3 regions of the Amycolatopsis sp. lyj-346 genome follow, and region 3 is predicted to be linked to each of the others. Evidence: riboswitches for the same ligand, from Rfam matches in the RefSeq annotation. Region 3 holds a riboswitch; each other region holds the start of a gene.
The links. A riboswitch is a leader RNA that binds a small molecule or an ion and turns the genes downstream of it on or off. The one in region 3 is predicted to bind S-adenosylmethionine.
Positions count from the first base shown of each region.

Region 1: it holds a riboswitch for S-adenosylmethionine, as region 3 does, so the genes downstream of both, ACLJQE_RS17310 (aminotransferase class V-fold PLP-dependent enzyme) here and thrC (threonine synthase) in region 3, are expected to answer to the same signal.
Region 2: it holds a riboswitch for S-adenosylmethionine, as region 3 does, so the genes downstream of both, ACLJQE_RS22540 (methionine ABC transporter ATP-binding protein) here and thrC (threonine synthase) in region 3, are expected to answer to the same signal.

Region 1 is NZ_JAJPWT010000004.1:501,848-509,632, forward strand. It holds gene ACLJQE_RS17290 (penicillin-binding transpeptidase domain-containing protein) at 1-526, shown strand, start outside; gene ACLJQE_RS17295 (ArsR/SmtB family transcription factor) at 693-1,448, shown strand; gene ACLJQE_RS17300 (potassium/proton antiporter) at 1,545-3,023, shown strand; gene ACLJQE_RS17305 (M23 family metallopeptidase) at 3,114-3,758, shown strand; SAM riboswitch class IV at 3,998-4,112, shown strand; gene ACLJQE_RS17310 (aminotransferase class V-fold PLP-dependent enzyme) at 4,151-5,485, shown strand; gene ACLJQE_RS17315 (hypothetical protein) at 5,697-5,945, shown strand; gene lspA (signal peptidase II) at 5,942-6,580, shown strand; gene ACLJQE_RS17325 (RluA family pseudouridine synthase) at 6,577-7,506, shown strand; gene ACLJQE_RS17330 (AsnC family protein) at 7,529-7,785, opposite strand, start outside.
Region 2 is NZ_JAJPWT010000007.1:164,763-172,547, reverse strand. It holds gene ACLJQE_RS22555 (ABC-F family ATP-binding cassette domain-containing protein) at 1-1,031, opposite strand, end outside; gene ACLJQE_RS22550 (ASCH domain-containing protein) at 1,036-1,458, opposite strand; gene ACLJQE_RS22545 (4-(cytidine 5'-diphospho)-2-C-methyl-D-erythritol kinase) at 1,455-2,417, opposite strand; gene ACLJQE_RS22540 (methionine ABC transporter ATP-binding protein) at 2,599-3,612, opposite strand; SAM riboswitch class I at 3,823-3,913, opposite strand; gene rsmA (16S rRNA (adenine(1518)-N(6)/adenine(1519)-N(6))-dimethyltransferase RsmA) at 4,040-4,876, opposite strand; gene ACLJQE_RS22530 (transglycosylase family protein) at 5,002-6,426, opposite strand; gene ACLJQE_RS22525 (TatD family hydrolase) at 6,715-7,551, opposite strand; gene metG (methionine--tRNA ligase) at 7,561-7,785, opposite strand, start outside.
Region 3 is NZ_JAJPWT010000010.1:265,717-273,501, forward strand. It holds gene ACLJQE_RS27965 (ComEC/Rec2 family competence protein) at 1-1,018, shown strand, start outside; gene thrC (threonine synthase) at 1,057-2,322, opposite strand; SAM riboswitch class I at 2,336-2,469, opposite strand; gene holA (DNA polymerase III subunit delta) at 2,618-3,598, shown strand; gene rpsT (30S ribosomal protein S20) at 3,698-3,958, opposite strand; gene ACLJQE_RS27985 (DMT family transporter) at 4,180-5,043, shown strand; gene ACLJQE_RS27990 (VOC family protein) at 5,067-5,441, shown strand; gene ACLJQE_RS27995 (class I SAM-dependent methyltransferase) at 5,438-6,058, opposite strand; gene lepA (translation elongation factor 4) at 6,174-7,785, shown strand, end outside.

The sequences.
Region 1 (7,785 bases), on a different contig from region 3:
CGCGCTCGGCCTGCCCGCGGACGGCCTGAAGAAGGCGGCCGACGAGCTGGGCCTCAACGCCGACTACGAGATCCCCGGCCTCAACACCGAGCTGGGCAAGGTCGAGCCGGCGGTGAGCAAGGACGAGCAGGTCGAGGACGGGTTCGGCCAGGGCCGCATCCAGGCCAGCGTCCTCGGCGGCACGCTGATGGCCGCCACGGTCGCCACCGGCAAGGCGATCACGCCCCGGCTGTGGCACGACCTGGAGACCACGGTGGTCAAAGGCTACTCGCCGCCGCCGTCGGCGGTGCTCGGCGAGGTCCGGAAGATGATGCGCGCGGTGGTGACCAGCGGCACCGGCCGCGCGGCCGCGTCGGCGGGCAACGTCTTCGGGAAGACGGGCACCGCCCAGTTCGGCGACGGCTCGAACGCGACGGGCTGGTTCGTCGGCTACCTCGGCAACGTGGCCTTCGCGGTGGTCCTGGAGGACTCGAACGACTCGGGCCCGGCCGTCCAGCTGGCCGCGAAGTTCCTCAAGTCCCTCTGACGCGGACGGTCGGCTCGCGTACCCAGGAGGTCGGCCGGCGAGCCGACCGCCCAGGTACGCCGGCCGACCCTCCAGGTACGTGAGCCGACCGTCCAGGTGCGCGGGCCGACCCTCGGGGCACGAAGGTTCGGCCGTGGCCGATGGGTCGGGGCCGTAGCGTGGGGGTATGGAGACGATCGCGCTGGCCGAGGTGGCCGCGGTGCTCGCCGACCCGAGCCGGGCCACCATGTGCCTCGTGCTGCTGGACGGGCGGGCCTGGACCGTCGGCGAACTGGCGAAGGCGGCCGGGATCGCGCTCTCGACCGCCAGTGAGCACGTCACGCGGCTGGCCGGCGCCGGTTTCGTCGCCCGGGTCAAGCAGGGGCGGGCCAGCTACGTCCGGATCGCCGACCCGCGCGTCGCCGAGCTGATCGAGCACCTGGCCCAGCACGCAGTGACATTCGGGGCTCCGCCCCGGGCCGGGGGCTCCGCCAGCCGGAGCCCCCGAAAAACTGCCGAACAAAGGCCGGTGACCGGCCTGAAGTCGTCGCTGCGGGCGCGACGGCTCGGGTTCGCCCGCACCTGCTACGACCACCTCGCCGGCGAGCTCGGCGTCGCCCTGCGCGACGGCATGCTCGCCACCGGCCTGGTCGGCACCGCCGACGGGCTGACCCTGACCCCGCGTGGCCGCGCCGTGCTGGCGGACCTCGGCGTGCCGGTGGCCGCCGGGCGGCGGCCGCTGCTGCGTGACTGTCTGGATTGGACGGAGCGCCGCGACCACCTCGCCGGCGCCCTGCCCGCCGCGCTGCTCGACCGGGCGGTCGACGCCGGCTGGGTGGCCACCGGCGGCCACCGCGCGGTCAAGGTGCTGCCGGCGGCGGGGAAGCCGTTCGCTGCCCTCGGTGTCGATCTCGACGCGCTCAGTGGTGTTGCGGCGCCTTAACACACCGGGTGTCCGGCGCCGGGCAGCGGTACACGAACGAGTTAACCCCTGTGCCGCACTATTCTGAGGGCCCCACGGCACTCGGGAGGAGGCGGCATGGACCAGCTTCCCGTGCTGCTCGGCGTCGGCGGGACCGTGCTCCTCGCCTCCGTGCTGGCCGTGCGCGTCTCGATCCGGCTGGGCCTGCCCTCGCTGCTGCTGTACCTCGGGATCGGCGTGCTGCTGGGCGAAGCCGGCTTCGGCATCCGGTTCGACAATCCCGAACTGACCCAGTCGCTCGGCCTCGCCGCACTCGTCATGATCCTCGCCGAAGGTGGGCTGACCACCCGGTGGTCGGCGGTGAAACCGGCGCTGGGCCGCGGAATTGCACTGTCCACAGTGGCCGTCGTGGTGAGCGTCGCGGTCACCGGGGCGGCCCTGCACTGGCTGCTGGGCCTCGACTGGCGGCTGGCGCTGCTCTGGGGTGCGGTGCTCGCCTCGACGGACGCGGCCGCGGTGTTTTCGGTGCTGCGCACGGCGGGGATCGGCAAACGGCTCACCGGCGCGCTCGAACTCGAGTCGGGCATCAACGACGCGCCGGCCTACATCGCCGTCGTGGTGCTGGCCGAAGGCACCACTGTGGACTGGACGTTGCCGCTGCTGGTGGTCTACGAGCTGACGGCGGGCCTGGTGATCGGCCTGGCCTTCGGCTGGCTCGGCGGCTTCGCGCTGCGCCGGGCCGCGCTGCCGGCGACCGGCCTCTACCCGCTCGCGACGGTCGCGGTGTGCGTCCTGGCGTACTCGTCCGGGCAGCTGCTGCACGCGTCCGGGCTGCTCGCCACCTACGTCGCCGCGCTGGTGCTCGGCAATTCGCGGCTGCCGCACCGGTCGGACACGCTGTCGTTCGCCGAGGGCCTGGGCTGGCTGGCGCAGATCGGGCTGTTCGTGCTGCTCGGGCTGTTCGCCTCGCCGGGACGCCTGCTCGACGCGATCGTGCCGGGCCTGGTCGCCGGCGCGGTCGTGCTGCTGCTGGCGCGGCCGCTCTCGGTCGTGCTGTCGATGCTGCCGTTCCGGCTGCCGTGGCGGGAACAGGCGTTCCTGTCGTGGGCCGGGCTGCGCGGCGCGGTGCCGATCGTGCTCGCGATGATCCCGCTGTCGCAGGGCCTGCCGGGCGCGCAGCGGCTGGTCGACGCGGTGTTCGTGCTGGTCGTCGTGCTGACGCTGGTGCAGGGGGCGACGCTCGGCCCGCTCGCGCGCCGGCTCGGGCTGGCCAAGAAGTCCGAGGCGCACGAGGTCGAGGTCGACTCCGCGCCGCTGGACGAGCTGGGCGCGGAACTGCTCCAGGTCCGGATCCAGCCGGGATCGAAGCTGCACGGCGTGTACCTGTCCGAGCTCCGGCTGCCCGTCGGGGCGACGATCAGCCTGGTCGTGCGCGACGGCGCGGGCTTCACGCCGCAGAAGACCAGCCGGCTGCAGGAGCACGACCAGCTGCTGGTCGTCACGACGAGCGCGGTCCGCGACGCGGTCGAGCGCCGGCTGCGCGCCGTCGACCGGGCCGGGCGCCTGGCTCGCTGGAAGGGCGAGTCCGGCCGATAACGGAAATTCACGAACAGTCTTCCCAGTAGTCCCTCTTTTGGCTTAATGTGCGCTCGTTCGAGTGAACTTGACGCCAGAGGAGTACGCGCCGTGAACCTCTTCGTGCGTGCGGCGGGTTTGGCCGCCGCGGTCACGGTGGCCGTGGGCCTCGCCGCCGCCCCGGCGTCCGCCGGGGCTTTCCCGATGTTCGCGTGGCCGTTCGAAGCGGGCCAGCAGGTCTACTCGGCGGGCATCCACTCCGACGACGGCAGCACCGGCGTGAAGAACGCGATCGACTTCAGCCCCGCGGACGGCACGGTCCGCGCGCCGCTGGCCGGCACGGCCCACCTGCAGCACTGCCCGGGCGGCGATTGGGTGACGCTCGACCACGACGGCGGCTGGCGGACCGGCTACTACCACCTGGAGGGCATCCGGGTCACCGACGGTGAGCACGTCGAGGCCGGGACGGTGCTCGGGTCGACCGGCAACGCGCTCCCGTGCGGCGGCAGCAGCACCGGCGCCCACGTCCACTTCACGCTCTGGACGCTCCCGGACGCGACCGCGGGCAACTGGGACGGCGTGTCGTTCGCCCGGATTTCGACCACGATCGCGGCGGCGTCGGGCGAGCCGGTCGACGGCAAAACCTTCGGCGGCTGGCGGTTCACGGCGGCGGCGGAGCAGTACTCGGGCACCGCGACGCACCTCGCGGACGGAGCGGTGGTCCGGCTGCCGGGCCGCTTCCGCGCGAGCCTCTGACACAGCCGAGCCCGCAAACCCGGCCGCTCTCGACACCTCGTCCCCAGCGCCCCAATGTGGCCTTCGGTGCGTTGAACGCACCGAAGGCCACCTTGGGTGCGTTCAACGCAACCAAGGCCACATTGGGGCGCTGTGCGTCGTGCCATCGCGGTTGCGCGTACTCACCGGCTGTGACCGCCGTCTCAGAATGTGAAGCGGGGGTTGGCCACCGGCGGCGTTCTCGGTTACCTTCTGGCTCAGGTCATGAGTGCCAGCGCGAAGCCCCGGCTTGCTGGCCGGCAACCCTCCTACCGCGGTGGGGTGCCCCGGGTGAAGACCGGGCCGGTCGCGCCGTGCGACGGGCAAGCGCGGGCCCCTCGCCGGGGTCCCCCGGATCGCCGAGGAGGCACCCGATGACTCTCGCCATCGACCGCACCCAGCTCGAAACCGTTGCCGCCCAGGACATCCCCGCCGTCGCGGGGGCGTCGCTGCGGGTGCCGCTGGTGACCGGCGGGGACATCGGCTACGCCAATCTCGACCACGCCGCGAGCGCGCCGTGTCTCGACGCCGTCCGCAGTGCCGTCGACGAGTTCCTGCCCTGGTACGCCAGCGTCCACCGCGGTGCCGGCTTCGCGTCGCAGGTGTCCACCAAGCTCTACGAACGCACCCGTGACGTCCTGCGCCGCTTCGTCGACGCGCGGCGGACCGACACCGTCGTCTTCACCCGCAACACCACCGATTCCTTCAACCTGCTCGCCCGCAGCCTGCCGCGGCACACCACGGTGATCGTGTTCGACACCGAGCACCACGCCGCGCTGCTGCCGTGGCAGGGCCCGAACGTCCGGCGGCTGCCGACCCCGCGCACCCGACTCGCCGCGGTGTCCGCTGTGGACGAAGCACTCGCGGACGCCCCGCAGGGGCCGCGGCTGGTCGTCGTCACCGGAGCGTCCAATGTGACCGGTGAGCTGCTCCCGGTGGCGGAAATCGCGGCCGTGGCGCGGAAACACGGCGCCCGGATCGCGCTCGACGCCGCCCAGCTGGCCCCGCACCGCCGGATCTCGATCAAGGAACTGGACGTCGACTACGTCGCCCTGTCCGGCCACAAGCTGTACGCGCCCTTCGGCGCGGGTGCGCTGATCGGCCGCGCCGACTGGCTGCGCGCGGCCCGCCCGTACCTCGCCGGCGGCGGCGCGACCAAGCTCGTCACCGGAGGCGCCGTCGTCTGGAACACCGGGCCGGAGCGCCACGAAGCCGGCTCGCCCAACACCGTCGGCGTGTACGCGCTCGGCGTCGCGTGCGAAACCCTCGGCGCGCACTGGGACGCCGTCGTCGAGCACGAGCAGGCCCTGCTCGCCCGGCTGCGCAAGGGCCTCGAAGGCATCCCGGGCTGCGCCGAGCTGCGGCTGTTCGACGCGCCGGTCGACCGGGTCGGCACGGTCAGCTTCGTCGTCGACGGCTTCGACCCGGGCTGGCTCGCCGCGGTGCTGTCGGCCGAGTACGGCATCGGCGTCCGCGACGGCGCCTTCTGCGCCCACATCGCGGCCAAGCGGCTGATCGGCGTCACCGGCGGCGACGGGCAGCAGGCCCTCCGCGTCAGCCTCGGCCTCGGCAGCACGGCGGACCACGTCGACCGCGTGGTCCTGGCGCTGCGGCAGATCGCCGCCCGCGGCGCCCGCTGGGAGTACGCGAAGGTGGACGGCCGCTGGGCGCCGGTGGGCGACCCGCGGGAGCTGCCGCCGTTCTGCTGAGCGCCGGCCTGGGCCGAGGGGGAGAGGGCCGCGTTTCTGGTTTCCGCCGGCGTTGCCGGGGTTCGCCGAGATCGGCTTGGCCGCGGCGCAGCTGCCGTCACGCCGGAGCCGGGCGGAAGCCGAGGCCGGTTCGTCCTGCTGACGACGGCCGCGTTCGCCCTGGTCGCCGTGGTGCTTTCGGCGGACATGGCGGGCGTGCTGGGTGCCGGCGGTGATCCTGCTCGCCGCCTTCACCGCCTCGCTGAGGGAAAAGCCGCGCGCCGAGCCGGTCGCCCGAGGCGAGGGGAGCGCACGGCGGTACGGGTGTTCGCGCTGGTCACGGCGGTGTTCCAGCCGCCGTCGGCGGGGGCGCTCGCCGACGGCGGGCGTGCTGCTGGCGGCCGCGTTCGCCGTGCTCCTGCGCCCGCGGCCGGACGGGCCCGCCGCGGCCTGGCCGGCGCCGTGGACAATGGACCGGTGAGCACCGAGCCCAGCCACTCCGAACCCGACGCCGCCGACCCCGCCGAGGCGGCGCCCGATCCCGCCGCCGATGCGCCCGAAAACCCGGAGGTCCCGGCGAAGCCGCTGCTGCCGAAGCGGCGGGTCGGCTGGGTCTTCGCGGTCGCCGTCGTGTTCTGGACGATCGACCTGGTGACGAAGAACCTGGTCGTCGCCAACCTGGAAGGCAAGGAGCCGCACCGGATCCTCGGCGGGCTGATCTACCTGCAGGTGATCCGCAACCCCGGCGCCGCGTTCTCGATGGCCACCGGCATGACGTGGGTGCTCGCCCTGGTCGCGCTCGCCGTGGTCATCGCGATCATCTGGCTGTCGCGGCGGCTGCGCTCGGTCGGCTGGGCGATCGGCCTCGGCCTCGTGCTCGCCGGCGCCACCGGCAACCTGACCGACCGCATCTTCCGCGCGCCCGGCGGGCTGCAGGGCCACGTCGTCGACTTCATCTCGGCGTTCGCCCCCAACGGCAAGGGCTTCGCGATCTTCAACATCGCCGACTCCGCGATCTGCGTCGGCGGCGCCCTGATCGTCCTGCTGTCGCTGCTGGGCAAGGACTACGACGGCACGTCGACCAAGGACAAGAAGAAGCAGGAGGAGCAGGCGTGACGTCGCGGATGCTCCCGGTGCCCGACGGGCTCGACGGGATGCGGGTCGACGCCGGCCTCGCCAAGCTGCTCGGGCTGTCCCGCACGGTCGTCGCCGAGCTCGCCGAGTCCGGGGACGTGCTGCTCGACGGCCGTCCCGCGGGCAAGTCCGACCGGCTTTCCGGCGGCGGCCTCCTGGAGATCACGCTGCCCGAACCGGCGAACCCGGTCGAGGTCGTCGCGCAGCCGGTCGACGGCATGCAGATCCTGCACGACGACGACGACATCGTGGTGATCTCGAAGCCGGTTGGCGTCGCGGTGCACCCGAGCCCGGGCTGGACCGGCCCGACCGTCGTCGGCGGCCTCGCCGCGACCGGCCTGCGCATCTCGACCTCCGGCGCGGCCGAGCGCCAGGGCGTGGTCCACCGGCTCGACGCGGGCACCACCGGGGTGATGGTGGTGGCCAAGAGCGAGCACGCCTACACCGTGCTGAAGCGCGCGTTCAAGGAACGCACGGTCGACAAGGGCTACCACGCGATCGTCCAGGGCCACCCGGACCCGATGCGCGGCACGATCGACGCCCCCATCGACCGCCACCCGCGCCACGACTACAAGTTCGCCGTCGTCCAGGGCGGCCGCCCGAGCGTGACGCACTACGAAGTCGTCGAGGCGTTCCGGGCGGCGTCGCTCGCACACATCAAGCTCGAAACCGGGCGGACGCACCAGATCCGCGTCCACTTCTCGGCACTGCGGCACCCCTGCGTCGGCGACCTGACCTACGGTGCCGACCCGGTGCTGGCCCGCCACCTCGGGCTCAACCGGCAGTGGCTGCACGCGAAGACACTGGGCTTCGCGCACCCCGCGGACGGCCGCTGGGTCGAGTTCGAGTCGGAGTACCCGGAAGACCTGGCGAAGGCACTGGAAACCCTGCGCGACGAAAGCTACTAGCGGGGCTTGTTCCGCCGAAGCCTCAGTCTTCGATCGACCAGGTCAGCGTGCGCTCGTCCGGCTCCGGCCGCGGGCTCCAGCGCACCGAAACCACCCGGGTGGCGTCCGGCAGGACGTACACCGTGTGGCCGCCCAGCGTCTCGCCCGGTTTGACGCCGATCTTGTGCGGCGGCCGGGACGTCAGCGACACCGGCGCCTTGCCGATGGCCTGGCCGTCGGGGGCGAGCAGTTCGAGGTAGTTGTCCGGCAGCGACGCGAACGGGATCGAGCCGCGGTTGG
Region 2 (7,785 bases), on a different contig from region 3:
CCCTCGATCCGGCGGCCGGTCGAGGCCTCGATGTCGCCGCCGAGCAGCTTCAGCAGCGACGTCTTGCCCGAGCCGTTCACGCCGACCAGTCCGATCCGGTCACCCGGGCCGATCCGCCAGGTGACGTGGTCGAGCAGCGTCCGCTCGCCCACCGCGTACGTCGTGTCTTCCAGCTCCAGCACGGTCTTCCCGAGCCGCCGCTTCGCGAACGCCTGCAGCTCGACCGAATCCCGCGGCGGCGGGACGTCGGCGATCAGCGCTTCGGCCGCCTCGATGCGGTAACGCGGCTTCGACGAGCGGGCCTGCGGGCCGCGGCGCAGCCACGCCAGTTCCTTGCGGGCCAGGTTCTGCCGCTTCTCCTCGGCCGTGGCCGCCAGCCGCGCGCGCTCGGCGCGCGCGAAGATCCAGTCGGCGTAGCCACCTTCGTACTGCTCGACGCGGCCGTTCGCGACCTCCCACGTCAGGGTGGCGACGGTGTCGAGGAACCACCGGTCGTGCGTGACGACCACGACCGCGATCCGCCGGGTCAGCAGGTGGTCGGCGAGCCACTGGACACCTTCGACGTCCAGGTGGTTGGTCGGCTCGTCGAGGACGACGAGGTCGAGTTCACCGGTCAGCGCGGCGGCCAGGGACACCCGGCGCCGCTCACCGCCGGAGAGGTTCGCGGTGGGCGTTTCGAGCCCGATCGCGGTGATGCCCAATCCGTCCACAATGGATCGAACGCGCGCGTCGGCGGCCCATTCGTGCTCGGCGCCGTAGCGTTCGAGCACCACTTCGCCGACCGTGCTGCCGTCCGGGAGCTCGGTCCGCTGGGTGACCACGGCCATCCGCAGACCGCCGACGTGGCTCACCCGCCCGGAATCCGGCTCGGCGAGTCCGGAAAGGACTTCCAGCAGGGTGGTCTTGCCGCCACCGTTGAGGCCGACGACGCCGATGCGCTGCCCGGCCGCGACGCCGAGGGAGACGCCGTCCAGCAGCGGCTTCACCCCGTAGGACTTGCTCACCGACTCGAGATTGACCAGGTTGGCCATCCGTTCAGCCGATCCTCTCTGTGGGAGACACTGCCACGATCATGAACCGCGTCGCCACGACCTGAGTCGTGTCGTCCACGGTGAATTCGGGATCTTCCATGGCCGCGCGCATTTCGGCGCTCTGCCAGTAGTCCGTGTGATCGGCGCGCCACTCGGCGACGCTCGTGAAGCCCTCGCCCTCGTCCAGGGCGTGCTGAAGGTCCACTTCGGACAATGGCAGGACGCGGACCTCGGTGGTTTCGAGCACCGCGACCCCGTTGCCCGCCGAGTCGATCATCAGCTCGCGCTCGCCGACGGACGGCAGCTCTTCGCCGTACTTCTCGTACTCGGCGACCAGGCCGGTGGTCGATGTCTTCTCGCCGCGCAGGATCGCCGCGATCAGCTTGTCGCGCAGGGGGCCGGGGAACGCGAACTCCGCGTGCTTCATGCGTGCACCCGCGGCGGTGCCGGGCGGGGCGCGTCGTCGCCGCCGACGACGCGGGCGCCGGGGACCGGGCCGTGGGCCACGCGGACCGTCCGGCACACGCCGGCGCCCGACAGCTCGGCCGCGACTTCCACCGCCGAATGCGCGTCTTCGCAGAGGAACGCGCACGTCGGGCCGGAACCGGACACCGTGCCCGCGAGCGCGCCCGCGTTCACGCCCGCCCGGAGCGTGCGGCGCAGGTCCGGGCGCAGCGAGACCGCCGCCGCCTGCAGGTCGTTGCCCAGCAGCAGGGCCAGCTGGCGCGGGTCGCCGGAGGCCAGCGCCTCGACGACCGGCGTGTGCGAGCCGATCCGGGGCGGGTTGCCCGCCGCGCGCAGGCGGTCGAGTTCGCCGAACACCTTCGGCGTCGACAGCCCTTCGGTGTCGAAGGCCAGCACCCAGTGGAACGTGTGCCGCGACAGCACCGGGACCAGCTGCTCGCCGCGGCCGGTGCCCAGCGCGGTGCCGCCGTAGAGCGCGAACGGGACGTCGCTGCCCAGGCCGGCGGCGATCTCGGCCAGCTCGTCGCGGGTGACGTCGAGGTTCCACAGGCTCGCCAGCCCGACCAGCGTCGCCGCCGCGTCGGCGCTGCCGCCCGCCATGCCGCCGGCGACCGGGATGCCCTTGCGCAGCACCAGCCGGACCTTCGGCTCTTCGGTGCGCCCGACGTGCGCGGCCAGCGCTTCGACGGCCCGCCAGGCCAGGTTCTCGGGGCCGGTCGGGACCGAGCCCTCCCCCTCGCCGTAGACCTCGATGCCGGGTTCTTCGGTGACCGCGACGGTCACTTCGTCGGTCAGCGACAGCGCCTGGAACACGGTCACCAGCTCGTGGTAACCGTCTTCGCGCAGGTCGTCGACCGAAAGGTGCAGGTTGACCTTGGCCGGGACCCGGACGGTGACTGGGGGCGGAACTACGGCGAGCACCCGACCAGCCTACGTGCCCGCCCCAGCGCCCCAATGTGGCCTTCGGTGCTCCATCCATGCCCCCGCCACCACCCTCAACGGAGACGCTGCGCGCCGCAGTGCTGATTCAACGCACCGAAGGCCGCCTTGGGTGCGTTCAACGCAACCAAGGCCACATTGGGGCGCTTGGGGCGGGGGCGGGTCAGGCGGCCGCGACACCCTGGGGGCCGCGGGCGGTGTGCGTGACGTGGCCGCCGCGCTCGGCGACCCAGGCCAGCGCCGCGTCGGCCCGCTCGCCGCGGACGCCGAGGCGGAAGCGGCCGACCGGGGTGTCGCCGATGCGGGTCAGGCCGCCGCCGATGGTGGCGAACTCGACGTCGAAGCGGCCGGCGGCCTCGGGCAGCAGCGCACCCACCGAGGCGAAGCCGACCAGCACGACGTCGGCCGAGCGGTCGTAGCGGGCCGTCTGCGCGCGGGTGGTCTCGATGGACGGCAGCAGCGCCTGCGCGGTGCGGCTCGACGGGTCGGCGATCAGGTCGAGCACCGTGCCGCGCTCGACGATCGTGCCGTCCTCCAGCACCGCGACGTCGTCGCAGACCCGGCGGACCACGCCCGCGTCCGGCGTCGTGACGACGACGGTGACGCCCAGCTCGGAGCGCGCCCGGTCGAGGACGGCGAGCACCGCGCCGGCCTCCGCCGCGTCGACGCCGGCGGTCGGGTCGTCGGCGAGCAGCACGGCGGGAGCCGCCGCCAGCGCCTTCGCGACCGCGACGCGGCGGAGCTGACCGGCGGTCAGCTCGCCGGGACGCTGCGTGGCGCGCGGGGTCAGGCCGACGAGGTCGAGCAGCGAGCCGACCCGGCTGCGGCGCTGCGGGCCGTCGACGCCGAGCTGCTCGAGCGGCGAGGCGATGTTGCCGGCGATGGTGCGCTCGGCGATCAGCTCCGGCTTCGTGGAGACGACGCCGAGCTGACGGCGGATCTCGCGCAGGCGGCGGCCGTCGAGGGTGCCGGTGTTGAGGCCGTCGAGGCGGACGACGCCGCGGTCGGGACGCTCCTGCAGCGCGATGCAACGGGCGAGAACGGACTTGCCGGACCCGGCGGGACCGACCACGCCGAACAGCGAGCCCGCCTGGACGTCCACGCTCACGTCCCGCAGCGCGATGACGGAGTTTCCGTTGGTGGCAAAGGTTTTGGACAGATTTTCGACGGTGATCACGAAGGCTCCAGAAAACGGGGCGCCGCCACAGGAGGGCGCGCCCGGCCGCAAGCGAAGTCCGTCCGTTGTGGACGGTGCGTGAAGAAGGGTGGACCGGGTCGGACTAGCTCAGTTGGAGCGTCGACATGCGGTCACGGAGCGGCGGCCTTCGTCGACAACGCGACGCTTGGTCAGGAGCAGGGGGCGAGCTACCCTCTTCATCGAAAACGGCCTCCATCGGTCCTGGCGGTAGCACCTGCCCTGCGGAGGGTGGTTGCTGCGACTTCGGCGAGCCAGGTCTCTCAGTCGCTCGGGATGGACGTACTGAGTAAAACCGATCCCGAGGAGCGAAAGCAAGCCCATTGGCCCAGATCACACGAGTGGAGGTGTCCGAATCGCGGGATCACGGGTCGCGGGGCGTATTTTTCACCGCTTCCACTGTGGAGTACTACCGGGCGGCGGCGATCCGGGCGAAGGCGTGGACGTCCAGCTGCTCGCCCCGGGTCCGGGGGTCGATCCCGGCGGCCGTCAGCAGCTCGCCGGCCCGGTCGGCCGAGCCCGCCCAGCCCGCGAGCGCGGCCCGGAGCGTCTTCCTGCGTTGTGAGAAGGCGGCGTCCACCAGGCGGAAGAGCTGCTCGCGGTCGGCGGACGCCGTCGTCTCGCCGCGTTCGAAGGCGACCAGCGCGGAATCGACGTTCGGCACCGGCCAGAACACCGAGCGTGGCACGGCGGCGACCTTGCGTGCGGAGCCGTACCAGGCCAGCTTGACGCTGGGCACGCCGTAGGTCCGGCTGCCGGGGCCGGCGGCCATCCGGTCGGCGACCTCGGTCTGCACCATGACGAGGCCCTTTTGGAGCGAGGGCACCTCGGCCAGCAGGTGCAGCACGACGGGCACGGCGACGTTGTAGGGCAGGTTGGCGACGAGGGCGGTGGGCTCGCCCAGTTCGCCGCGGGTGACGCGCAGGGCGTCGGCTCCGACGACGGTCAGCCGCTCCGCGGCCTCGGGGCCCCGCTCGGCGACGGTCGCGGGCAGCCGCTCGGCCAGCTTGGGGTCGATCTCGACGGCGACGACCCGCGCCCCGGTGGCGAGCAGGCCAAGGGTCAGCGACCCGAGCCCGGGCCCGACCTCGAGGACGACGTCGTCCGGGCTGATCCCGGCGAGTTCGACGATCCGGCGGACGGTGTTGGGATCGTGCACGAAGTTCTGCCCGAGCTTCTTGGTCGGCCGCACGTCGAGTTCGGCCGCCAGCCCGCGGATTTCGGCCGGTCCCAGCAGTTCAACCACCGGACGAGCCTACCCAGGGGGTCGGTTCGCGTACCCGGACGGTCGGTTCACGTACCTGGAGGGTCGGTTCGGCCTCACGAAAACGGCCCCCGTCCGGGGTGGACGGGGGCCGCTCGAGGGAGCTGTCAGGCCTTCTTGCCGCAGACCGGCCAGGCGCCGTAGCCGCCGCGGGCGTCGCGGACCTTCTCGGCGACCGCGATCTGCTGCTCGCGGGAGGCCTGGTGCGGCAGGCTCGCGTACTCGTCGCCGCCGTAGGCGTCCCACGTGCGCTTGTCGAACTGGAGGCCGCCGTAGTAGCCGTTGCCGGTGTTGATGGCCCAGTTGCCGCCCGACTCGCACTGCGCGATGCGGTCCCACGAGGAGGCGTCGCCGATGGCCGGCGCCGGGGCTTCCTTGGTGCCGACGTGGATGATCTTCGGCTTCGGCTGGGTCAGGACCTTCTCGGAGATGCTCTCCCGGCCGACCTCTTTGCCGTTCTTCTGCGTGACCTTGTAGGTCACTTCCTTCTCGCCGGGCGTGCCGGGGTCCTCGACCTGCGTCTTGCCCTTGGCCAGGTTCGGGTCGTCGACGCGCTGCTCGGGCGGGTCGATGCTCTCCTTCTGGACGACCGTCGAGACGCCGGTGCGGCTGATGTGCACCTCGGCGCCGTCGGTCAGCTTGACGTCCAGACCGCCCTCGGCCTTGTCCTCCGGGCCCAGGGTGAGCTTGTACTCGCCCAGGAACTCCTGCGTCGTCACGGCGGTGGTCTTGACCTGCTTCGGCGCGTTCCCGCCGTCGTACAGGGTGATGTTCTTGAGCGTCTTGATCTCGACGGTCGCGCCCTCGAGCGGCAGCTCGCCGCTCTTCGGCATCGACATCCACGTGCCGTCCTTCTCGGCTTCGGTCATGCCGAGCTGGTTCAGCGCGTCGCCGAGGTGGGTCGCGCGGACCCAGGAGGTGCGCTCGGTGCCGTCGACGATCAGCTTCAGCTGGCGACCGCGCTCGAGCTTGATGACGCCGCCGTCGCCGACCTCCGCCTGCGGGGAGGGCGAGAGCGAGTCGTGCTCGCCGACGGACAGGCCCGCGTCTTCGAGCACCTCGCCGACGGTGTCGCCGAAGGAGTGCACGGTCTGCTGGTGGCCGTCGACGTCGACGGTGATGCTCTTGTTCATCGCCAGCGCGGCCGCGCCGCCGCCGGCGACGCTGATCATGACGCTGAGGACGGCGCCCTTGAGGAACCGGCGCTTCCAGACCTTGGTGGTCTGCCGGAGGCCCTCGTCCAGGGCCGCGCGACGCGCTTCGGGGGAAGCGGTGCGGTCCTCGTCGAGGCCGTCCGGGATGACGATCGGCGGCAGGTAGGTCGTCTCCGCGTTGATGAGGCGGATCAGTTCGTCGACGTCGACGTCGATCTCGGCCATCATCGCTTCGGCATCGGGGCCGAGAGCGGCGAGGATGTCCTGCTGCGTGATGTTCGGGTCGTCGGAGAAGTCGAGCTGGCCGTACGCAGTGTCCTCGAATTCGCGGTCGAGGACGGCCGCGGAGCGCGCTCCAGCCTGTCTGCTACGTGTCACCGGGTCGTTCCCTTTCCCAAGGCGCCGTTCGGGGCAGCACCTTTACGTCTGGGCCCTCAGCCGGCGCCATCGTCACGGTTCCGGCTCGTACCTGCTCCGGTTCCGCTTCCCCGACGTGCACTGACGTGACTGTGGGCGTAACAGCCGGCAACTGCATGGTGCAGTACCGACCGGCACGATCACGGGACAGTAACGGGTCGCGGCGGGTTGCGCAAACACCCCCCGGAGTGTCGTGATCCCCGTCACCCATCAGGTGGACGAGCCGGGAACCCTGTTGTCGCAATGCGTTCAACCCGTTGTGACGCTGGGGAGTCGGTACACCCGCTCGGCGGTGGTCCGGACCGCTTCGGCGACTTCGTGGACACCTTCGCCTCTGAGCGTCGCCAGGTGACGGACGGTGTAGGCGGCGCCGAACGGCTCGTTCGGCCGCCCACGGAACGGGTGGGGGGTCAGAAACGGCGCGTCCGTCTCGACGAGGTACTGCCCCGCCGGGCACAGCCGGGCCGCCGCGTGGAGGCCTTTCGCGTTTTTGAACGTGACGGTGCCCGCGAAGGAAAGGACATACCCCGCGTCGACGCACTTGCGGGCCATTTCCGCGTCCCCGGAAAAACAATGGAAAATTACGGCATTCGGCGCACCCTCTTCGGCCAGGATGCGCAACACGTCGTCGTGGGCCTCGCGGTCGTGGATCATCAGCGGCTTGCCGAGCCGCTTCGCGAGGTCGATGTGCCAGCGGAACGCCTCCTGCTGGGCGTCGTGCGGCGAGTAGTCCCAGTAGTAGTCGAGACCGGTCTCCCCCACGGCGACCACGCGGTCGTCCGCCGCCAGCCGCTCGACCTCGGCCCGCTCGGCCTCGCCGAACTCCTTGGTCCGGGTCGGGTGGATCGCGACCGCGGCGAACACGCGCCGGTCCCAGCCCGCCGCCTCGACGACCCAGCGGGCCGAGGCGAGGTCGTCGGCGACCGTGACGACGCGGGCGACGCCGGCGCGCTCGGCGCGGTCGACCATGGCCGTGACATCGGCCGCGGTGACCGCGCCGCACGCGTCGAGATGGGTGTGCGCGTCCACCACCGACACCGGGAGCCGGTCCGGGACCGGCGGCAGTTCGCGCTTCTCGTCACCCATGCACACCTCTTACTCCTTGACGATCGGCGCCCACTCCGGGCCGGTCTCGCCGAGCGCCGGGTCGAGCTTGGTGAACAGCGGCGACGGCTTCTGCAGGGGCTTGCCGACCTCGATCGGCTTCGACTCCCACTTCGCCCGCTCGCCCGCGTAGTCGCCGGTGAGGATCGGGTTGACCCGGCCGGCGATGTCGAGGTCGTCGACCTCCTTGAGCTCCGGCTGGGCCGCCCAGACGCC
Region 3 (7,785 bases):
GGAGGCCCGGTGGCTGATCACAGTGGCCCGGCACGGCGCGCGGGCTCCGGGCGCGGTCATCGCCTGGCCCGGTGGCTGGGTGGGCGGTCTGCTCGCCGCCGCGGTCCTCGCCGGGCTGGTGTTCGCGGCCCGGCACCGGCGGGTGCGGGTGCTGATGGCGGTGCTCGTCACCGGCGTGTTGCTGATCTTCGTGCCGGTCCGGGTACTGGCGCCGGCGTGGCCGCCGCGGAACTGGGCGATGGTCGAATGCGACGTCGGCCAGGGCGACGCGGTCGTGCTGGCGACCGGCGAGCCGGGACGGGCGGTCGTCGTCGACGCCGGACCCGAGCCGGGGCCGGTCGACGAGTGCCTGCACCGGCTGGCCGTCGACCGGATCCCGCTGCTGGTGCTGAGCCACCTGCACGCCGACCACATCGGCGGCCTCGCCTCGGTCTTCGACGGCCGCTCGGTCGGCGCGGTCGCCGTCGGCCCGGGGCGGTCGCCGGGGTGGGCGTGGCGTCAGGTGGCGGCCGAGGCCGACCGGCGGGCGGTGCCGCTGGTGGAGCTGAGCCCGGGCGAGCGGCTGGACTGGCCCGGCCTGGCGCTCGACGTCCTGGGCCCGCGCTACGTACCGGCCCGTTCGGTGGAGCGACCGGACGGCACGACGATCAACAACAGCTCGGTGGTGCTACGGGCGGAGACCGCGGTGGGCCGGATCCTGCTGACCGGCGACGTCGAACTGGCCGCGCAGGCAGACCTGGTGGCCGACATCGGAGATCTGAGAGCGGAGGTGTTGAAGGTGCCCCACCATGGCAGCCGCTACTCGTTGCCGTCGTTCCTCGCGGCGGTGGCCCCACGGGTGGCGATGGTCAGCGTGGGCGCGGGAAACACGTACGGACATCCCAGCAAGTCCACAATGGACACCTTGGTGGCGCTCGGCGCGCGGGTCACCCGCACCGACGTGGACGGCGACACGGCCGTGGTCGCCGGAACGGCAATCGCCCGCCGGGGCGAGCCCCGCGGGCCGCCCCGCCGCTGAGCGCCGGGGCGGGCCAAGGTGCCCGCCCCGGGCCGGGCTCAGTAGCCGAGGGCCTTGTTCACGGCCGCGGCCGAGGGCGGCAGCGTGGCCTTCGGGCCCACGTGGTTCTCGATCGCGTCGAGGGTCTTGAGGCCGTCGCCGGTGATGAGCAGCACCGTTTCGGCGTCCGGGTCCAGCTTGCCCGTCTCGACCAGCTTCTTGGCCGTGGCGACGGTGACCCCGCCCGCCGTCTCGGTGAAGATGCCTTCGGTGCGGGCCAGCAGGCGGATGCCCTCGACGACCTCTTCGTCGGAGACGTCCTCGATCGCGCCGCCGGTGCGGTTGACGATGTCGAGCACGTACGGGCCGTCGGCCGGGTTGCCGATCGCCAGCGAGCGGGCGATCGTGTCCGGCTTCACCGGCTGGACCACGTCCTGGCCGGCGCGGAACGCGGCCGACACCGGCGAGCAGCCGGTGGCCTGGGCGCCGAACACCTTGTACGGGCTGGCGTCCACGAGACCGAGCTGACCCAGCTCGCGGAAACCCTTGTCCACCTTGGTCAGCTGCGAACCGGAGGCGATCGGGACGACGATCTGCGGCGGGATGCGCCAGCCGAGCTGCTCGGCAACCTCGAAGGCCAGCGTCTTCGAGCCTTCCGAGTAGTACGGCCGGACGTTCACGTTGACGAACGCCCACTTCGGGTGCTCGCCGGCGAGCTCGGTGGCGAGGCGGTTGACGTCGTCGTAGTTGCCGTCGATGGCGAGGAGGTCGCCGTCGTACACCGCGGTGGTGAGGATCTTGGCGCGCTCGAGGCTCTTGGGGATCAGCACGACCGACCGCCAGCCGGCGCGGGCCGCGGCGGCGGCCGTCGCGTTGGCCAGGTTGCCGGTCGACGGACACGCGAGCACCTCGAACCCGAACTCGCGGGCCGCGGCCAGCGCGACGGCGACGACGCGGTCCTTGAACGAGTGCGTCGGGTTGCCGGTGTCGTCCTTGACCCACACGCGCTTGAGGCCGAGTTCCTTGGCGAGGCGGTCGGCGCGGACCAGCCGCGTCGCGCCCGGCTCGGTGTTCGGGATCTCTTCGACGTTGGACGGAACGGGAAGGAGCTTCTTGTAGCGCCAGATGTTCTTGGGGCCGGCCTCGATGTCCTCGCGGCGGACGCGGCCGAAGTCGTAGGCGACCTCGAGCGGCGAGAAGTCTTCGGCGGAGACGAACTCCGGGGCGAGCGGCTGCCGGTGGCCCTCTTCCTTCGACACCAGTTCGACTGCAGGACCAAGATCCGGGGTCTTCGTGGTGGAGGTCGTGCCGAGGGTGGCGGTCATCGCGAGGTTCCTTTCCTCATCTGCCCCGCCGAAGCGGGCCGGAATTGGCACCGTGGTCGTCAGCTATCCCGCGATCGCGGGATGACAGGCTGTACGCCGGTTGCCGGGGCTTCGTCGGGCCGTTCCCTCTGCCCCTCTGGATGAGCGGTATTCAGTTGTCGGTGCCGCGCACGCCGGATCTTCCGGGGCGGGCTGCCTCGGCTACACCGTACGACATCGCGCTCGGCCCGTGCCACGGTGGCTGCTCGACATCACCGGAGCGGGCGCACCGGAGCGCAAGTGAGAGGATTCCCGGGTGACCGCGCAAGCCACCGCCCCGGCCCCGTTGCAGCTGGTGCTGGGGGAGGAAGAACTGCTGATCGAGCGGGCCGTCCGCGAGACGCTCGCCGCCGCCCGCGCGACGGACCCGACCGCCGAGCTGACCCGGGCCCGGGTGTCCGATCTCACAGCGCCCGAGCTGGCCGAACTGGTCAGCCCGTCGCTGTTCAGCGAAGGCCGGGTGATCGTCCTCGAGTCGGCGCAGGACATCTCGCAGGAGCTGGCCGACGCCGTCGCGTCGTACCTGAAGGACCCGGCCGACGGGGTCGTGCTCGTCGTCGTGCACACCGGTGGCGGCCGCAGCAAGGCGGGCAAGACGCTCCCGGCCGTGCTGAAGAAGGCCGGCGCCGAGGTCACCGAGTGCCCGAAGCTGACCAAGCCGGCCGAGCGGGAGCAGTTCGTGCGCCACGAGGTGCGCCGGGTGGGCGGCAAGATCGACCCGGCCGGCGTCGCCGCCCTCCTCGACGCCGTGGGCTCCGACCTGCGGGAACTGTCCTCGGCGGCGACGCAGCTGGTCGCGGACACGGGCGGGGCCGTCGACGCCGACGCGGTCCGCCGCTACCACCGCGGCCGCGCCGACGTGACGGGGTTCGCGGTCGCGGAGAAGGCGGTCGGCGGCGACCGCGCGGCGGCCTTGGAGTCGCTGCGCTGGGCGATGCAGCTGGGTGTCCCGCACGTCCTGGTCGCCGACGCGCTGGCGGACGCGGTCCGCACGATCGCCCGGGTCTCCGGTGCCGGCCGGGGCAACCCGAACCAGCTGGCGGGCGAGCTCGGCATGCCGCCGTGGAAGATCCGCAAGGCGCAGGGGCAGTCCCGCGGCTGGAACCCCGACGGCCTGGCGACGGCGATGCGCGTCGTCGCGCGACTGAACGCCGAGGTCAAGGGCATGGCGGCGGACCCGGGTTACGCGCTCGAACGAGCGGTCCTCGAGGTGGCCGCGGCGAAGGGCGACCGCTGATCGGTGCGGGATGCGCCGGCCTCGGGAGCATCGAGCCGGGACGTGCGGACACGAAGAAGGCCCCGGCCGAAGCCGGGGCCTTCCCAGAAATCAACCAGCTCAGAGCGCGTTGACGCGCTTCGCCAGCGCCGACTTCTTGTTGGCGGCCTGGTTGGCGTGGATGACGCCCTTCGAGACGGCCTTGTCCAGCTTCTGGGCGGCGTCGCGCTGCAGCTCGACGGCCTTGGCCTTGTCGCCGGCCTCGGCGGCTTCGCGGACCTTGCGGATCGCGGTCTTCACCGAGGACCGGATCGCCTGGTTGCGCTGACGCGCCTTCTCGTTCGTCGTGATGCGCTTGATCTGCGACTTGATGTTGGCCATAGGGCAACTCCTGTTTCACTCGGTGAGATTCGCCGCCGCGCTGAAGTGGCCCCGCTCGAAAACGAGCCGGTTTCCTCCATGACGGAATGCCGCACGGGCAGCGAGCGACCACTCTAACAGCCCAGCCGCCCGCGCCCGGAGCCGGGATCCGCTCACCGGGAGTGCCGTCGGCGACGATAGTGCCCGGAGGTCCCGCGCCCGCGGAACCCGTGAGAGGTGCCATGAACGCCACCGCGCTGTCGCTCGTCCTCGTCGCCGCCGTGGTGCACGCCGCCTGGAACCTCGCCGCCAAGCGGGTCTCCTCCGGTGGCACCCAGTTCGTCTGGCTCTACTACACCGCCGGCGCCGTCCTGCTGCTTCCGGTCACGATCGTGGTGCTCGTCGCCGGCCACTACCGTCCACAGTGGAGCTGGCTGCTCGCCGCCGCGGTCACCGCCGTGCTGCACATCGCCTACGGCGTCGTGCTGCAGCGCGGGTACCGGGTCGGCGACCTCTCCGTCGTCTACCCCGTCGCGCGCGGTACCGGGCCACTGCTGTCGGTGCTGGCCGCCGTCCTCGTGCTCGGCGAGCGGCCCGGCCCGCTCGGTCTGCTCGGCGCGTTCCTGGTCGTCGCCGGGGTGCTGGTGATCAGCACCGGCCGCAAGGCGGGCGACCCCCGGGCCGTGCGGGCCGGGATCCGCTACGGCCTGCTGACCGGCGCCGTCATCGCCGGTTACACGCTCTGGGACGCGCACTCGGTGACCGGCCTCGGCGTGCCGCCGGTCGTCTACTTCGGCCTCGGCTCGGTCCTGCAGAGCGCTCTGCTCGTGCCCGGTGCACTGGCCGACCGAGCCGAGGTGACGCGAATCTGGCGTGAGCAGCGCCGCGAAGTCCTGCTCGTGGCGGTCCTGTCGCCGATCGCCTACATCCTCGTGCTGTTCGCCCTCACCATGGCGCCGGTCAGCCTGGTCGCGCCCGCCCGGGAGCTGAGCATCGTGCTCGGCGGCCTCGCCGCGTGGCTGGTACTGGGCGAACGTGACGCCGTGCGGCGGCTCGCCGGGTCGGTGATCGTGCTGTCCGGCATCGCGGCGATTGCGGCCGCCTGAGCCCGTCCGGTAGGGATGGTCGGATGGAGATCCTGAAGAGCCGGCTGCTGATCCGCCCGCGCGACGTCGCCGCGTCCACGGCGTTCTACCGCGACACCCTCGGTCTGGCCGTGGAGCGGGAGTTCCCCGGTGGCACCGTGTTCTTCCTCGGCCACGGCTCCCTGGAGGTCTCCGGTGCGGGCGAGACGGGCGCGTCGCCCGATCTGGTGCTCTGGCTGCAGGTCCGTGACCTGGCCGGCGCACTGGCCGGCCTCAAGGCGAAGGGCCTGGAGCCGGTGCGCGACGCCCGGCGTGAGCCGTGGGGCCTCGACGAGGCCTGGATCGCCGATCCGGACGGCACGCGCATCGTGCTGGTCGAGGTGCCCGAGGGCCACCCGATCCGCACGGACACCCGCTAGGCGGGCTTGACGGCGCGCAGCTGCGCGGCGAGCGCGGCGAACCCCGGCGGCTCCCAGGTCCAGGTCTGCAGGTCGGCGAAGCCCGCGGCGGCGGCTTCGTCGGCCAGGACGTGCCTGCTCACGGGCAGCCACTTCTCGTGCGCGGACAGCAGTAGCCGTCCGCCGGGGCGCAGCACCCGGAACAGCTCGGCGAACCCGGCCGCCCGGTCGTCCCACAGCATGACGTTGTTCACGCTCAGGACGACGTCGACGGACTCGCCGGGCTCGCCGGTGTGCGCCGCCGACCCTTCGCGCAGCTCGGCCCGGTCGCCGCAGCGCTCGTGGCACAGCGTGAGCATCTCGGGGGAGGGGTCGACGCCGACGGCGCGCCCGGCCAGCCGGGCGGCGGCCGCCAGGCCGACGCCCGGGCCGGGCCCGACGACCAGGACGGTCTCGTCCGGCTCGATCTTCGCCAGGTCGACGATGCGGTGTTCGGTGGCGGCGTTGCCCCGGGCCATGACCCAGCCGCCGAGGCGGCCGAGCGCGCCGGAGGGGTGACCGAACGTCCGGTCGAGGACGCGGGCGAAGCTGCTGGTCTCCGGCTGGGGAGGGGGTGCCGGCTGGTGCGGAGTGCTCATACTTCGAGGGCACCACGGATCGAGAAAGGCCGCATCGGGGATGACCCCCACCCGCACCCGGAGGGCCATGGGACCATAGGGGTGGCCATCCCCGACTTTCCGAGGACTCATTCGAGTGACGACGTTCGCCGACACCACCTTCACGCCGCCGGAGCTCATCCGGAACTTCTGCATCATCGCGCACATCGACCACGGCAAGTCGACCCTGGCCGACCGCATGCTGCAGCTCACCGGCGTGGTGGAAGAGCGCGCCATGCGGGCCCAGTACCTCGACCGGATGGACATCGAGCGCGAGCGCGGGATCACCATCAAGGCGCAGAACGTCCGGCTGCCCTGGCAGGTCGACGGGCAGGACCACGTCCTGCACATGATCGACACCCCGGGCCACGTCGACTTCACCTACGAGGTCTCCCGTGCCCTGGAGGCGTGCGAAGGCGCGGTCCTGCTGGTCGACGCGGCGCAGGGGATCGAGGCCCAGACCCTGGCCAACCTGTACCTCGCGCTGGAGAACAACCTCCAGATCATCCCGGTGCTCAACAAGATCGACCTGCCCTCGGCCGACCCCGACAAGTACGCGGGTGAGCTGGCCCACATCATCGGCTGCGAGCCCGACGACGTCCTGCGGGTCTCGGCCAAGACCGGCATGGGCGTCGGCGCGCTGCTCGACGAGGTCGTGAAGTCGGTCCCGGCGCCGCAGGGCGACGCCGACGCACCTGCCCGCGCGATGATCTTCGACTCGGTGTACGACACCTACCGCGGCGTCGTCACCTACATCCGCGTCGTCGACGGCAAGATCACCCCGCGCGAAAAGATCAAGATGATGTCGACCGGGGCGACGCACGAGCTCCTCGAGGTCGGGATCATCTCGCCGGAGCCCAAGCCGAGCAAGGGCCTCGGCGTCGGCGAGGTCGGCTACCTGATCACCGGCGTGAAGGACGTCCGCCAGTCGAAGGTCGGCGACACCGTGACGTCGGAGCGCAACGGCGCCAAGGAGGCGCTGGCCGGCTACCGCGAGCCGAAGCCGATGGTCTACTCCGGGCTGTATCCGGTGGACGGTTCCGACTACCCCGAGCTGCGTGAGGCGCTGGACAAGCTCCAGCTGAACGACGCGGCGCTCGACTACGAGCCGGAGACGTCGGTGGCGCTGGGCTTCGGCTTCCGCTGCGGCTTCCTCGGCCTGCTGCACCTGGAGATCACGCGTGACCGGCTCGAGCGCGAATTCGGCCTCGACCTGATCTCCACGGCGCCGAACGTGGTCTACGACGTCGTGCTGGACGACGGCAAGGAAATCCACGTCACCAACCCCTCGGACTGGCCGACCGGCAGCAAGATCGACAAGGTGCTGGAGCCGCTCAGCAAGGTCAGCGTCCTGGCGCCGTCGGAGTTCATCGGCACGATCATGGAGCTGTGCCAGAACAAGCGCGGCCAGCTGCTCGGGATGGACTACCTGTCCGAGGACCGGGTCGAGCTGCGGTACAACATGCCGCTGGGTGAGATCATCTTCGACTTCTTCGACACGCTGAAGTCGCGTACGCGCGGCTACGCGTCGCTGGACTACGAAGAGGCCGGCACGCAGGCGGCGGACCTGGTCAAGGTGGACATCCTGCTGCAGGGCGAGGGCGTCGACGCGTTCTCCGCGATCGTGCACAAGGAAGACGCCTACAACTACGGCAACCGCATGGTGAACCGGCTCCGCGAGCTGATCCCGCGGCAGAACTTCGAGGTGC